2 linked regions of the Cycloclasticus pugetii PS-1 genome follow. Each later gene encodes a partner of the first gene's protein in a complex. Links are inferred from orthologs where the notes say so. Each region holds a gene or a part of one and is shown in the gene's direction. Other genes may lie near its edges. The genes, in order: mfd and uvrA.

Region 1 (8,488 bases):
CATTGAAATCACATGGAAAGGATTGTAATGTCGTTGCCAAAAAACACCTCCCATTATCACCACCAACATAATGAGAGCTCTTTGCGTTGGAATAGAGAACCCCGCCAACGCTGCATACCCAGTTGCTGCTGCTATGCTTACAATAATCGCACAGCGAGTCGCGCTCCCACGTAGAGTTGGCAGTCTAAGTACAAACCAGCGAACAACGCCAAAAAATAAAGCACTTACCAAACCAATATGCAAACCCGAGATAGCTATCAAATGGGAAGTCCCAGTTTGCCGAAAAACGCGCCACTCACCAGGCGTAATAGATTGCCTATCGCCCAACACTAAGGCATTGATAATACCGGCCTGTTGTTGCTCATTAAGCGCCTCCTCTAAATATTTTTTTAACGATTCTCGCCAGTAACCAATAGCCCAACGAGAAGCTTCACCCATCCGTTGATTGTTAGTGCTTTTTCGAACATAACCGGTTGCTCCTATTTGTTGCTGAAATAGCCATTTTTCAAAATCAAACCCATGTGGATTTATCAACCCATGCGGTCTTTTTAGCTTTACTAATAACTGCCACCTTTCAGCAGAGCGCACTTGTTTATCTAGGTTATACCAATTGAGTCTAATTTTTGTTGGGAAGGCAACGATATTAGCAGGGCTTAGCACCTTATCCACCTTAAACAAAAAGCCAGTTGAGCGATCGGTTTGTATTGGCAGGCCAATGACTTGGCCACTTATCAGTACTTCTTTAGACTCTAAGTCTCTTGGCAAACCATTATTGTTTATCCAAGCAGCGTACCCAGTAGCCATAACAAAACCAAACAATAAAAAACTCAACCATTTGGCCCACTTATATACCCCTAATGCAACAAAAAAGGCTAAAATTAAAATGTATATTGGTGGTAAGGCGATTAACAATTGCACCGGTAAAATGCCTATGCAAAAAAACAACGTCATTTGTTGAAATTTATTCATTTAGCCGCATCCATGCTCTGCTACACTTGGCTTGCTTGGTCAACTCACAAGCACCCATCGTTATGACTTTTCCACCCTTGATTATTAAGCCCAATCAAACAAAGGTATCTTAAATTTAAGCTGTTTTTATCGTCACATGCCAAAAAGATTCATTAAAAAATACTTCCCCAACAATACATCGATAAAGGAACACAAACACCTAAAGGTCTTTGGTAGCTTATTACATAATCAAAACTTGTGGCACCTTAACCGCCGCTCTTTTGCAGGGGCGATTGCGACAGGTCTATTTATTGCTTTTATTCCCTTACCCACACAAATGTTAATTGCCGCAGCGGCAGCCATTTTTTTACAGGTTAACCTACCGGTTTCTGTTGCCACCGTTTGGGTCAGTAACCCGGTCACCATGCCCCCTCTTTTTTATGCCGCATACTCGGTTGGTGCGACCCTTATGGAAGTACCAATAGAGGCCCATGAATTTTCATTTTCAGTAGCCTTTATTCTCGACACTTTGGGGGCTAGCTGGAAGCCTTTTTTACTTGGTTGTTTTATATTGGGTTCTGCAACATCTGCCGTCGGCTATGTTCTTGCTCGTATTATTTGGAGACTTGCTGTTATCAAAAAATGGTTAGCTCGTAAGCATTCCATCATCAAGCGTTAAAACCCTATCCATTTTATTTGCTAACTCATGATCATGTGTCACTAACAGCAAACTAATATTGAGGCGTTGATTCAACTCCAACATTAATTCATAAATTTGCTCGGCTGTTTTTTTATCCAAATTACCCGTTGGCTCATCTGCCAAGACACAAGCTGGTTGCGTAACTAACGCACGCGCAATAGCAACACGCTGCCGTTCACCACCAGACAATTCACCATAACGGTGCTTTATCCTACTTTCTAAGCCTACCTGCTTGAGCATCTCGTCTGCTTTTTCTTGGGCAAGTGCAACACTCTCGCCACCTATCAACAAAGGCATCGCCACATTTTCCAAGGCACTAAACTCTGCCAGCAAATGATGAAACTGATACACAAACCCTAAACATTTATTTCTTAATGATGAACGCTCCACTTCTGTGAGTGTGGTCAGGTTTACGCCATTCATCATCACTTCACCTGAGGTCGGTTGATCTAGCCCCCCTAACAAATGCAACAAGGTGCTTTTACCCGAGCCGGACGACCCCATAATAGCAACTCGATCGCCCTGCTTTAGGCTTAAATCAATCCCTTTGAGCACAGGTACAATCAGGTCTTTTTCACCAAACGTTTTGGTCAGTCCTGAACAACTTAAAAAAACGTCATTATTCATACCGTAATGCCTCCGCAGGGTTCACTCGTGACGCCTGCCAAGCAGGGTAAAGCGTTGAAACAAAAGATAATAAAAATGAATACGTCGCTATGGTGGTCACATCCGACCAAACTAATTTTGACGGTAACTCACTAATGTAATAGATATCAGCGGGTAAGAACTGAACATGAAAGAATTGCTCAATGGTATGCACGATCATTTCAACATTTAACGCCAAACCAACACCTGCAGCCACGCCAACAAGGGTGCCAATCAGACCAATTAATGTACCTTGAACCATAAACACACCCATCACAGAGCGAGGTGTTAACCCCAGTGTTCTTAAAATGGCAATTTCAGACTGTTTATCCGTGACGACCATTACTAACGTCGACACAATATTAAATGCCGCAACAGCGACAATTAACATCAATATGATAAACATCACGCGCTTTTCAGTTTTAATCGCCTTAAAGAAATTACTGTGTTCCATCGTCCAATTAGAAATACTGTAATTCGGTGTCAGTGTTTGCGCAATTTTGCCGGTTACAACAGGCGCTTGAAACAGGTCATGCAACTTCACCCTAACCCCTGTCACGCCTTTGTTTAAACGTAACAGTTTTGAACCATCATCAAGATGAATAAAGGCTAAATTTCGATCGTACTCATACATGCCCACTTCAAACTCACCGACAACCGTAAAGCGACGCAATCTAGGCAATATACCTGCTGGCGTTGGCGTAACTTGTGGTGTGATGACAGTCACTTTATCACCCACACCCACACGTAAATAACGAGCTAATTCCGACCCAAGGACTATACCAAACTCCTTTGGTTTTAATAATTCCAAACGACCTTCAACCATTTTCTGGTTAATATCAGACACTTGATCTTCTTGCCCGGGTAACACACCCCTTAACAAGCTGCCGCTGACTCGTTGATTAGCACTTAACATTACTTCCGCTCTTACAAATGGTGCCCAGCCAGCCACATCATCAGTTTCACTTAATGTATCACCTAAGACTTGCCAGTCTTGCAATGCATTGTAGTATTCAGAAATGGTAACATGGGACGCCATCCCTAAAATCTTTTCACGTAATTGCGCCTCAAACCCGTTCATCACCGATAGTACTGTAATTAGCGCCATCACACCTAGCGCGACACCCAGCATAGATGTCATGCTAATAAACGATATAAACCCCGAACGTTGTTTTGCTCGTGTATAACGCAGGCCAATAAAAATTTCGAGTGGTTTAAACATAGGTGCGAATTAGATCATATATTTAATTTGTAAACCTAACTTACTGTCTAGAGAATTATCAACATTTCATCAAGAGGTGATATATTAATGCTGGAAAACATATAGGGATATCAACATGACGTTTAAAAAAATCATTTTAGCCAGCATTTTTTGTTTCACACCATTGATCACTCATGCTGACGTTTTACTTATTGACGTGATTAACAAGGAACCAGCGAACACGCCAGCCGGCTTATTGAGACCCAAAAATGGGCAATCAATGGATACCGTGATCTCTCAATTTGGCAACCCCATAAGAATATACCCTACTGTTGGCGAACCACCGATTACCCGATGGCAATATGTCAAATTTTCTGTTTATTTTGAACACAACCTTGTTATTCATAGTGTTGTTAACAAGCCCAAAAAAGCACTTTAAAATAATCGGCAAAGGCTAAAGTCAGTTATAAATCAATTACCTATATTGTAATTTGACTTTACACCTGCACGGAAAAACCTTCATAAAGCATATAACCACTGTGGTCTCACCGTCTTTGCTTTAGATTAAGGTGCTCAATAACAACCCTTATTCTTATTAGACACACAGCCCTACTCTATACATTACACACAAGCTAACCATCCACTAACTGGCTGGCATGATCAAAAGGCACTGTCTCAACCAGTCAACCTAACTATTTCCACTTAGCGCTTTATTTAAGCCAAATGAAATACACCCCTTGTTTTGTTTATGAGAAAATAATTCTTTTATTTTTTCCATTTTTTACGTCTACTCAGCTATGCCAAACCTACCTACAAAATCCACACAATCCATTTCTTGGGGAAAATTCGAAGGATGCTCTGATGCCTTAACCATCGCAAACGCAGGAATGGAGTCGGAGCAATTACTGGTGGTTATTTGTTCAGATACCCAATCGGCACTGAGATTAGAACGAGAAGTTCCTTTTTTTCTAACCACGCCTTTGCCGGTTATTTATTTTCCAGACTGGGAAGTCTTACCTTATGATAGCTTTTCTCCTCTAGGCGAAATTATTTCTGAAAGGCTAGCGACTTTATACAAACTGCAAAGCCTAAATAAAGGCATACTCATTGTCACCACCGCTTGCTTACTACAACGGCTAGCGCCACGTGATCAACTTTTAAATGAGTGCTTTTCACTCTCAACAGGTCAACAATTCAATATTGAAAAAACCTGCCTAAATCTAGATAAATTAGGCTACCAGAATGTGCACTCTGTTCATGAATATGGTGAATACTCCGTTCGAGGGGCTATTTTAGACATGTTCCCAATGGGCAGCAAAAAGCCCTATAGAATTGATTTGTTTGATGATGAAGTAGAGTCCATCCGTACGTTTGACACCGAAACCCAACGCTCGATTGATAAAGTTGACTCCATTCAACTATTTCCCGCAAGAGAATTCCCTATTAATGACAAAAGCATTCAACTTTTTCGCCAACAATTTAGAGACCAGTTCCCAAATGTGTCTGATAAGAACACCTTATATCAACAAGTCTCTAAAGGTAATATCCCTAATGGTATAGAAAACTATTTGCCCTTATTTGTAGAACATACCGAATCATTTTTTGATTACATCCCGAAGGCCACTCTCATCTTGCACGGTGATATCTTAGCTGCTGGAGAAACATTTGCCACACAGGTCATTGAGCGATTTCAACACAGGCAACGTGATATTGATCGCCCGGCATTACGCCCAGAATTACTGTTTCACGACTTAGAGAGCCTGCAACAAAGAATGGCCAACTACCCCTCTGCTTCATTACAAAGTGACATCCATGAAACAGAAAAAACAGCCTTAATCAATACCGATAAAAATGACCAGGCACACCCTTTATTAGACTTATTAAACATACAAAAACATAAAACTTTGTTTGTTGCGGAGTCTGCGGGGCATCGTGAATCAATGCGTCAGCAACTACAAAAACTAAATGTACGCCCTACCCTCGTTGAAGATTGGGCGACGTTTGTTCAAAACGATGTATCCCCCTGCATTGTCGTTGCACCGATAGATGAAGGCCTTAGCTCCTCTACCGTCAGCATCATTACGGAAAACAACCTATTAGGCACACGTGTTCAACAACGTAGACGCAGACGGTCCTCCTCTAACCAACGACTTGAAAATGTATTTAACAGCTTAGCCGACCTTGAAATCGGCTCCCCTGTTGTTCACCAAGAACATGGTGTTGGTCGATACATCGGCTTGAAGCACTTAGTTGTAGACGAGATTGAAACCGAATTTTTAACCTTAGAATATGCCAATAGCGATAAACTCTATGTGCCTGTTTCATCGCTTAATTTAATTGGTCGATACATGGGCACCCAAGGGGATAGCGCCCCATTACACCGATTGGGTAGTGATCAGTGGGAAAAAGCACGCAAAAAAGCACTGAAACGTGCACGCGATGTCGCCGCAGAATTATTAGACATCCATGCTCGACGCGCCGCCAAACCTGGCCGCCCAATGGTTACTGAATCAACCGAGTACGATAACTTTGCCCGTGCATTTCCGTTCGAAGAAACCGAAGATCAAGCAACCGCTATTGAACAAACACTACATGACATGAGCCTTGCTAAACCAATGGACCGTGTTGTTTGTGGTGATGTGGGGTTTGGTAAAACAGAAGTGGCTATGCGCGCGGCCTTCACCTGTGCCAATAATCACTACCAAACTGCCGTTTTAGTGCCAACCACCTTACTTGCTCAACAGCATTATCAGAATTTTTCCGACCGTTTTGCCGATTGGCCCATTCGCATTGAAGTACTTTCACGGTTTGTCAGCAGCAAAAAGCAAAATCAAATTATTGCTGATACCGCCGAAGGGAAAGTTGATATTCTTATTGGTACCCATAAATTATTACAAAAATCATTAACCTACAAAAACCTTGGTTTAGTGATTATTGATGAAGAACAACGCTTTGGCGTGCGCCATAAAGAATATTTAAAATCCATGCGCTCTGAAGTGGACATGCTTACACTCACCGCTACCCCAATACCCAGAACACTTAATCAAGCCATGTCTGGATTACGCGATATTTCCATCATTGCAACACCACCACCGAATAGACATGCTATCGAAACCTTTGTATCTGAATGGAATAGTGGACTGATTCAAGAGGCCTGCCAACGTGAGATAAGACGCGGCGGTCAACTGTTCGTTCTCCATAACGACATTGCTACAATGGATAGGGTTATTCGTGACATTGAAGAACTAGTACCCGACGCCAATATTCGAAAAGCACACGGGCAAATGCGTGAAAGCGAATTAGAGCATATCATGCTCGACTTTTATCACGCCCGATTTAACGTACTGGTGTCTACGACGATTATCGAAAATGGTATTGATTTACCCAATGCCAATACCATTATTATTAACCGCGCCGATAAACTCGGTTTATCTCAATTGCATCAATTAAGAGGTCGGGTTGGCCGCTCTCATCATCGTGCATACGCATACATGATCGTACCGCCAGAAGGTGTTATGACTAAAGATGCAAAAAAACGTATTGATGCAATCCAAAGCAGTGCCGACCTAGGTGCTGGCTTTACCTTATCAACGCACGATATGGAGATTCGTGGTGCGGGTGAGTTATTGGGCGACAACCAAAGTGGGGAAATCCAAGAAATTGGCTTTACCTTATATACCGAGTTACTGGATAACGCAGTAGCCGCAATAAAATCAGGTAAGCAACCAGAACTTGAAGAACGTATCGAAACAGGACCAGAAATAGACCTGTCTGCCAGCGCATTAATCCCCGATGATTATTTACCGGACGTTCACACACGTCTTGTGTTGTACAAACGAATTGCTAGTGCAGATGATGCAGAAGAACTAAGGGACTTACAAGTCGAGATGATAGATCGTTTTGGCCTTCTACCAGACAGCACAAAATGCCTCTTTGGTATCAGCGAGATAAAACAACAGGCTAAACGTATTGGTATTGATAAAATTGATTTTGCCAAATCCAATGGGCGATTAATATTTTCAAATGCCCCATCGATAGACCCTGCAAAAATAATTGAATTGATCCAAACACAACCACAAATTTTTAAATTGGATGGACCTCAAAAATTACGTTTTAGTAAAAAACTTAATACCACTGAAGAGAAAGTTGAGTTTATACTCGACCTCATTAACTCTATCGCATTGAGCAAGTAATAAACATGACAGCAACACGATTATTTTCATATGCTTTAATTCTTATTGTGCTTTCATACAACATTCAGGCGTTTGCCGACAATGAAAGCTCAACTCAGCCAAGCACTTGGTACAGTATTGAATACCTCATTTTCGAAAACAAATCATTGAGTAACCAAACGTTAGAGCCTTGGACAAGCGCAGCCTTCAAAATACCTGACAATGCCATCAGGCTGAGCAATGTATCTAGCAATACAGCCTTTAAGCCTTTAGCACCCAACCAACAACAACTTTACGGCGTTTATAATCGGTTAGAAAAGCTATCCTCATATACACCCATCGCTCATGCGGGGTGGGTTCAACCACTTCAACAAAAAGGCGAGCGGAAGCCTGTACAAATTAGCCACCAAACTGGGCCTTTACAACTTGAGGGGACACTTACTTTTCACCGTGGACGGTTTTTACACCTAGACATTGATTTGCAGTTGAGTGAGATGAACTCGTTAGCGATAACTCAAACCAATCTTTCACAACGTTTTCATGAACCTGTTACCTTATACCGATTAACAGAAACTCGGCGAATAAAAACGGATGAATCACACTATTTTGATCATCCGCGTTTTGGTATTTTGGCTATTGTGAAAAAAATTGACTCGCCTAATTAACCCACTCAACAAAAGTTAACTGATACAGCTAGCTCACATAGGCTAATTTAACCGCATTATATTCATCTACAATGCTGTCAATCGCCGATTGTTCAAAAGGCCTCAAACCGCTGACCACCATATCTTTTGTACCATGCCCTATGGCTTGACCATCCAC
Region 2 (7,899 bases), 650 kb from region 1 along the record:
ATAAGCCAATCGTAATAATTTTTTTACGCCCAAAGCGGTCAGACATCAAGCCAAAAGGAATTTGCAATAACGCCTGCGTTAAACCATAAATACTAATCGACAAGCCCAGTAGCACCGGTGTTATTCCATTAAGGTGCTCGGTATACAAGGACATTACAGGTAAAATCATAAACAAGCCGAGCATGCGCATTGAAAAAATGCCCGCCAATCCTAAGCTTGCTCTTTTCTCTTGTTCACTCATTACTGATGGTTGGCTTGAAGAATCAGCCATAATTACTTTGCCTAGCCTTTAAAAAGACGGGTATATTAACAGGTTTGGTAATTTAATTAGATACGTAAATGGACACCATTCAAATTCGTGGCGCAAGAACCCACAACTTAAAAGATATTGATCTCGACCTGCCCCGAGACAAGCTGATTGTTATCACAGGTTTATCTGGTTCTGGCAAGTCTTCTTTAGCCTTTGACACGATTTATGCAGAGGGACAGCGTCGTTACGTCGAATCGCTATCCGCTTATGCTCGACAATTTTTATCGGTAATGGAAAAACCTGATGTCGACCATATTGAAGGCTTATCGCCAGCTATTTCTATTGAACAAAAATCTACCTCCCACAACCCACGTTCAACAGTCGGCACCATTACAGAAATTTACGATTACCTGCGCTTATTGTTCGCTAGAACAGGTATTCCACAATGTCCCGATCACGGTACATCACTAGAAGCGCAAACCACCACGCAAATGGTCGATGCTGTACTCGCCTTAGACCCAGAAAAGCGCTGGATGCTACTAGCACCGGTGGTACAGGAACGTAAGGGTGAGCACTTTAATACCTTAAATGATCTACGTAACCAAGGTTTTATTCGCGCAAGAATTGATGGTGAAATTGTTGAATTAGACGATGCCCCACCTTTAGAGCTTAAGAAAAAGCACACCATTGAGGTCATCATTGACCGCTTTAAAATTCGCGATGATTTGTCCGTTAGATTGGCAGAGTCTTTTGAAACGGCGTTAAAGCTCACCGAAGGTATCGCCGTCATCAGCAGCATGGATGACGATGAAGAAATTTTATTTTCATCGCGTTTTGCCTGCCCAACTTGTGGCTACAGCATTAGTGAATTAGAGCCTCGCTCTTTTTCCTTTAACAGTCCAAAGGGGGCTTGTTCAAGCTGTGATGGTTTAGGTATTACGCAATATATTGATGCTCAACAAGTGTTACATAGCCCTGATATTAGCCTTGCCGGTGGCGCCATCCGTGGCTGGGACAAGCGCAATATGTATTACTATCAAATGGTTATGTCGCTAGCCAAGCATTACCAATTTGATCCAGAAGAGCCCTTTAATTCATACCCAGAAGAAACCCAACATGCCATTTTATTTGGCAGTGGCGATGAGCCTATCAACTTTACAACGTTGAACAGCCGAGGCGAATCCATTAAACGCACACACCCTTTCGAAGGGGTCATTCATAGTATGGAGCGACGCTATCGTGAAACCGATTCAAACACCGTACGCGATGAACTGGCCAAATACTTATCAAGCAAGGCTTGCCCAGACTGCCAAGGCCAACGTTTAAATAAAGCCGCTCGCCATGTTTTTGTAGACACCCACACTTTACCTTCAATCACAAACCTGTCTATTCGCCAATCTAGCGCCTTATTTTCCTCTTTAGAATTGGCTGGACACCGTGGCGAAATTGCTAAAAAAATCGTCAAAGAAATTAAGGCGCGTCTCGATTTCTTAATTAATGTCGGTTTAGATTACTTATCATTAGACCGAAGCGCAGACACCTTATCGGGTGGTGAAGCCCAACGAATACGCCTAGCCAGTCAAATTGGTGCTGGGCTTGTTGGCGTTATGTATGTATTAGACGAACCATCCATTGGTTTGCACCAGCGTGATAATCAACGTCTCATTAACACCCTATTTCACTTGCGTGATATAGGCAATACCGTGATTGTAGTTGAACATGATGAAGACGCCGTTTTGGCAGCTGATCATGTGGTTGATATTGGTCCTAAAGCAGGTATTCATGGTGGTAACGTTATCGCTCAAGGCACGCCTGAGGAAATCATCAACGACCCTCTTTCCATCACCGGGCAATATTTATCAGGCGCGCAATATATCGCTGTGCCCCAACAACGTCACCCCGTGGATGCCAGTAAAACACTGCGCATTAATAATGCACGCGCTAATAACCTAAAAAACATCAGTGTTGATATTCCCATCGGTTTATTTACCTGTGTTACTGGCGTATCTGGTTCGGGTAAGTCAACGCTTATTAACGAAACCTTGTACCCAACGGTTGCAAAAGTACTGAATAAATCATCCTTACCTATCGCCGCTAATGACGGTGTTGATGGCCTAGAACATATTGATAAGGTCGTTGATATCGATCAAAGCCCTATAGGGCGAACACCACGTTCAAACCCGGCTACCTACACTGGGCTCTTCACCCCCATTCGTGAACTGTTTGCAGCAACCCCAGAGGCGCGGTCACGCGGCTATACGCCTGGACGATTTAGCTTTAACGTAAAAGGTGGGCGCTGCGAGACCTGCAAAGGCGATGGCGTTATTAAAGTAGAAATGCACTTTCTTGCGGATGTTTACGTCAATTGCGAGAGCTGTAAAGGCCAGCGATACGGTCGAGAAACCTTGGAAATTCGCTACAAAGGTAAAACAATCCACGAAGTGCTCTCAATGACAGTTGAAGATGCTTGTGGCTTTTTTGATGCGATTCCAGTTGTATCAAAAAAACTCCGCACGTTGATGGATGTCGGGCTTGGCTATATTACCTTGGGGCAAAACGCTGTCACTTTATCGGGTGGTGAGGCTCAACGCGTCAAACTATCACGTGAACTATCAAAACGTGATACCGGAAAAACTCTCTACATTCTTGACGAACCGACTACCGGTTTGCACTTTGCTGATATACAGCAGTTACTTAGCGTTTTGCATACGCTTCGTGATCACGGCAATACCCTTGTGGTTATCGAACACAATCTAGATGTTATAAAAACAGCCGATTGGATCATTGATATCGGCCCTGAAGGGGGAGATGGTGGCGGACAAGTGATTGCACAAGGCACACCTGAAGCGGTCACTCAATGTAATGAGTCTCATACAGGGTACTACCTAAAAGATTTCCTAAACAAGACTAACGATAGCCTATCGGCTTAGAAGGAATTACCTTGATTAACAAAGCCACTAAGCTTTTCCCCGTTTGGGCAATACTTTTATCAATTGTCGCCTACGCAATCCCTAGCTTATTTATACCCCTTAAACCTAGTCTCTTTTTCTTATTAGGTTTGGTAATGTTTGGCATGGGTATTAGCTTAAGAGCACATGATTTTTTACGTATTCTTAAATCGCCTAAGCCTATTATCTTCGGCTTATTATTGCAGTTTCTCTGCATGCCTTTTTTTGCTTGGGGTATATCCACTTGGTTGCAATTACCCTTAGCGCTTGCCAGCGGCATGATACTGGTCGGCGCAAGCCCAGGCGGCACCGCCTCCAATGTTATTTGTTACTTAGCAAAAGGAAATGTTGCCCTATCGATCACGATCACCACTTTTTCAACCCTACTGGCGGTGATTGCAATGCCTGCCTTAAGCCTGCTCTACCTTGGTAAACAGGTTGATGTACCGGCCATGAAAATGCTTATGGATATTGTAAAGATTATTATTTTACCGGTCACAGCTGGCATCATAGTCAACCAACTTTTTGGTCGTTTTTTAAGCTCAACCAAGCAGGTTTTCCCATTGATATCTGTTTTTGCTATCGTGCTTATTATCGCCATTATCGTTGCACTCAACCAACCTCGTTTAGGCTCTATTGGGCTGTTATTAGTGGGCGCTGTTGCTCTGCATAACGTACTGGGCCTCTTCACCGGCTACTGGCTACCCCGAGCACTTGGTATGGATCGACAAACCTGCAAAACCCTAGCCATTGAAGTTGGTATGCAAAACTCCGGTCTTGCAGCGGCGCTGGCAGTTAAATACTTTGCTCCGCTTGCGGCACTGCCCGGCGCGCTGTTTTCCTTATGGCATAATTTAACTGGATCCCTACTTGCCTCTTATTGGTCTCGCGCTAAGTAATCAGGCATAAAAAAACGCCCTCTATTTTTATAAAGGGCGTTTATCGAGATTTTAATGGTCGTCGTTACTTACTCAGCATCTGGATAAAATAGCTGCTGCCCACCTTTACGAAAATCTGCAATAATCTCTTGGCCTCTTTTACTCGTAACAAACTGAATATATTTAATCGCTAAGTCATACCTTGAGCCCGGGTGTTTTTTTGGATTAACCGCCATCACATGGTATGGGTTGAATAAATTAACATCACCTTCAAACAACACCTTGAGGGAGATCTTATCGGCAAAAGCAATTTGCGTACCCCGGTCTGTTAAAGCGTAAGCTAGTTTTTCATTCGCTATATTAAGCACCGCGCCCATGCCTTGGCCGACATCGACATACCAGTCCCCACTGGGCGCAACACCGGCTTTCTTCCACAACAGTTTTTCTTTCTTATGTGTGCCCGAGTCATCACCTCTGGAAATAAAGCTAGCTTCTATTTCAGCAATACTACGCAAGGCCTCTTCAATTGTTTTAGAGGCTGCTATATTTGCAGGGTCACTGGTCGGGCCTACTATAACAAAGTCATTATGCATGACCGCCGAGCGATCAATGAAATCACCCGACTTGACGTAGTTCAATTCTGCCGCTGGTGCATGAGCAAACACAACATCAACATCACCTTGCGCCCCCATTGCCAATGCTTTACCAGTGCCTACAGCAATCACTTCAAGCTTAACATTGTGCTGGGTTTCAAAGACAGGGTTTAGCACCGCTAAAAGCCCCGAGTTTTCTGTGCTGGTTGTGGTCGACATTCTAAGAACATCCAATGCCGAACTGTTTGACGCAAACATCATCAGCGCGCCAACACCCATCAGCCAAAGTATTTTTACAATTTTTTTCATTATTTACCCGTTACTTATCCCGTTATAAAAAACAAGGGGCGACAAATGCGCCCCTTTGATGGCCTACCGCGTTAAAACGCCCATTGGCCACGAAGCTGCATAATATCTGCTTCTTCATTATCGTGCGCCCCACCTTCTACCTCTAGCACTTTAATATAGTTAGCAGAAAAACGTAAGCCCGCTACTGGGAACCAATTAAGGCCCAAAGTCACGTTGTCCATTTCACCACCGTTTATAGCGCCATCCATTAAATCAATGGTGCTATATCGTAACGCTAACTCCCATGCACCTATACCACCATTACCAAACGGGCTATTAGGCTTAACTGCTTTGAATTTTGCACCTTTATGCGTATATGGGCGTGTATCTTGTGTAAGGAACCAGCCTGTTTGTGCATACCAGCCATCAAATGTTAGGTCACTAGTTGTATCGCGTTCAAGCTGAGTACGAATATATTCGGCTTGGCCAGAAAACCTATTTTTAACAAGAGCTACTTCGGCACCTAATGTTAGATAGCTATCTACATCTAGCAACTTACCTGTATCCACAAAGTCCACTCCTGAGATGTTAGTTTCAGGCTGTTGTTTGAACTGAACCTCGCCTCCTCGTGTGCTGCGGTAATTTGCGGCCAAACCTAAATGAACCAACGAGCCTTTTTCATTAACTGGCATCCACGTAGAGCGCCCGCCTAACCCCCATCCCTCATCGTCTGAGCCACCATTTGTATTGGCTTTATCACCAAACACACCGAGCGCTGTTGTCCAATGTTTACGATCAATGCTACCCATAACGCCAATATGTCTACTCGCCGTAAAGGCATCAATTGAAGCTCTTTCGGTAAACTGCGTATTATTGTCGCTGATTTGATCTTGCAACATAAATGGGTCTCTAAAATGGCCGGCCTTAACGCTTAGCCCTTCAAAGTCAAACCCATTGTAACCAACCCAAATATCCGTAATCCCTTTTCGTGTATCACCTGTACCCGCAAAGTCATACTCAAACTTATAGAACCAATCTTTATTTACCGTGCCTTTAATATATAACCTTGCTCGACGTACTTTTGTACCATCGCCCAGCGTGCTACCCGCTGCCGAATCATCTTCTCCATACCAGGCAGAATCTAACTGCATGCGGCCACCAATTTGCGTGGTGAAGTTACCATCACGAGATTTAACAGCCAAGCCACCTTTATTAACATTTACTTCAACATTGGTTGCCTTATCGAGCCTTTCTTGAATGTCTTCAGTTTGCGCGATCGTTTTTTGCTCTGTTGCTTTTGCCTCAGCTAATACGCGTTGGTATTGCGCATCTGATATCGTGCCATTTTCATGCAGCAACATAAGTAGCGTTGTCAGTTCAGAGCCTGCATGAGCCGATACCGAGCCCCCCATAAAAACAGCGGCAGCTAACGCTAATTTATTTATTTTCATTGATTTTTCCTTATTATTGATTATCAAAATACCCGCTGGCATACAGCAAAACTAATGCCAGCGGGTTTGGCATACCATCAACTCATTGATTAATAACTAACTTTAAAAATTATCACTGAAACAAGCATAACAACGCACTAGACTTATGCGACACTTTGTCTCAATATAAAGAGACTTTTGACAGAATGTCTCACGACGCTATTTTCTATGACTACCCACAAATCATCGGCACTTCGTAAAGCCATTCGTGACCGCCACTCATTTTTTGGTAATAACCCACTTGTCGTTAAACTGTTGGACGACATTGATCGTGTCGCCACTAAAAACACACCTATTTTATTGGACGGCGAAACGGGTACTGGTAAAAGCCTATTAGCTAGAAAAATTCATGACCTTAGCCAACGCAAAGGTCCCTTTGTATCTATTAACTGCGCAACCTTTAGTCAACACTTATTAGAAACCGAACTATTTGGTCACGCAAAAGGCGCCTTTACAGGTGCCAAAGACGCACGAAAAGGGCTAGTCGCCACTGCACAAAATGGCACATTATTTTTAGATGAAATTGGCGAGCTGCCGCTAGATTCGCAACCCAAGCTTTTACACCTTTTAGAAGAAAAAACCATTCGCCCCGTTGGCTCCGACAAAGAATATGACACCTCTGTCCGTATCGTTGCCGCCACAAATAAACGCCTTAAAGACCTGGTTAAGCAAGGCTTATTTAGGGCTGACTTATATTACCGTTTAAGTGTCGTTCCTTTTACTGCACCGCCACTGCGTGACCGCCCAGATGATATTGAAGCGCTCACTAGCACCTTTGTTTGCCAATTGTGTGAGGAACACGAATTAACCAGCCCTCACATTTCAACTGAGTCAATCAATGCCTTACAAGCTTATGACTGGCCCGGTAATATTCGTGAACTACGCAACCATATTGAACGCTCGTTACTGCTAAGCATCCCATTACATGAAACATTACCGGTGGCTGACACTGACTCAGCGACTACAAACAAGTACTGCTTAAAATCACTTGAAAAAGAGCATATTCTTAAAGTCATTAATGAGAGTAAAGGCAACAAATCTCAAGCCGCAAAAAGCCTGGGCATCTCTCGCCGCACGCTTGATAGAAAACTTAAACGCTGGGATCAAAAAGCTGCCTAACAATATCTTTTCTATCGCCACTAGGTAGTGGTCCTTTTTCAGCGTAAAATGTCTCGCTTCATGTGAACCTCATTAACCGAAGAAAATAACTATGCGTACTAGCCAATTCCCACTCAATACCGTTAAAGAAACCCCTTCAGATGCCGAAATCGTCAGTCATCAATTAATGATTCGCGCGGGGCTTGTTCGCAAGCTAGCAGCTGGTTTATACAATTGGCTCCCCCTTGGTGTTCGCATTCTGCAAAAAGCACAGCATATTGTTCGCGAAGAAATGAACAATGCTGGTGCGTTAGAAGTCTTAATGCCAGTTGTACAGCCATCTGAACTGTGGCA

What was found.
Region 2: the proteins of mfd (region 1) and uvrA are in contact, whole or in part, in a crystal structure (PDB 4DFC), measured with the Escherichia coli proteins. The link is inferred for Cycloclasticus pugetii PS-1 from one-to-one orthologs.

Annotation. Positions count from the first base shown.
Region 1 is NZ_ARVU01000001.1:874,406-882,893, reverse strand. The notes cover bases 3,919-7,887. They hold mfd (transcription-repair coupling factor), read left to right. Parts: upstream 3,919-4,291; coding sequence 4,292-7,687; downstream 7,688-7,887. Other genes in these bases: CYCPU_RS0104255 (CsiV family protein), read left to right, coding at 7,693-7,887; CYCPU_RS0104265 (hypothetical protein), read left to right, coding at 3,919-3,933. Outside these bases: CYCPU_RS0104285 (DNA internalization-related competence protein ComEC/Rec2), read right to left, coding at 1-969; CYCPU_RS0104280 (DUF2062 domain-containing protein), read left to right, coding at 1,106-1,627; lipoprotein-releasing ABC transporter ATP-binding protein LolD, read right to left, coding at 1,595-2,275; CYCPU_RS0104270 (lipoprotein-releasing ABC transporter permease subunit), read right to left, coding at 2,268-3,515; more of CYCPU_RS0104265, read left to right, coding at 3,631-3,918; more of CYCPU_RS0104255, read left to right, coding at 7,888-8,331; CYCPU_RS0104250 (DUF3581 family protein), read right to left, coding at 8,360-8,488. UniProt on the Escherichia coli protein: Couples transcription and DNA repair by recognizing RNA polymerase (RNAP) stalled at DNA lesions. Mediates ATP-dependent release of RNAP and its truncated transcript from the DNA, and recruitment of nucleotide excision repair machinery to the damaged site.
Region 2 is NZ_ARVU01000001.1:216,958-224,856, reverse strand. What follows is about bases 1-3,380. They hold uvrA (excinuclease ABC subunit UvrA), read left to right. Parts: upstream 1-339; coding sequence 340-3,180; downstream 3,181-3,380. Other genes in these bases: CYCPU_RS0101110 (bile acid:sodium symporter family protein), read left to right, coding at 3,192-3,380; CYCPU_RS0101120 (MFS transporter), read right to left, coding at 1-271. Also shown: more of CYCPU_RS0101110, read left to right, coding at 3,381-4,097; CYCPU_RS0101105 (ABC transporter substrate-binding protein), read right to left, coding at 4,166-4,978; CYCPU_RS0101100 (OprO/OprP family phosphate-selective porin), read right to left, coding at 5,050-6,408; CYCPU_RS0101095 (sigma-54 interaction domain-containing protein), read left to right, coding at 6,616-7,566; CYCPU_RS0101090 (proline--tRNA ligase), read left to right, coding at 7,658-7,899. UniProt on the Escherichia coli protein: The UvrABC repair system catalyzes the recognition and processing of DNA lesions. UvrA is an ATPase and a DNA-binding protein. A damage recognition complex composed of 2 UvrA and 2 UvrB subunits scans DNA for abnormalities.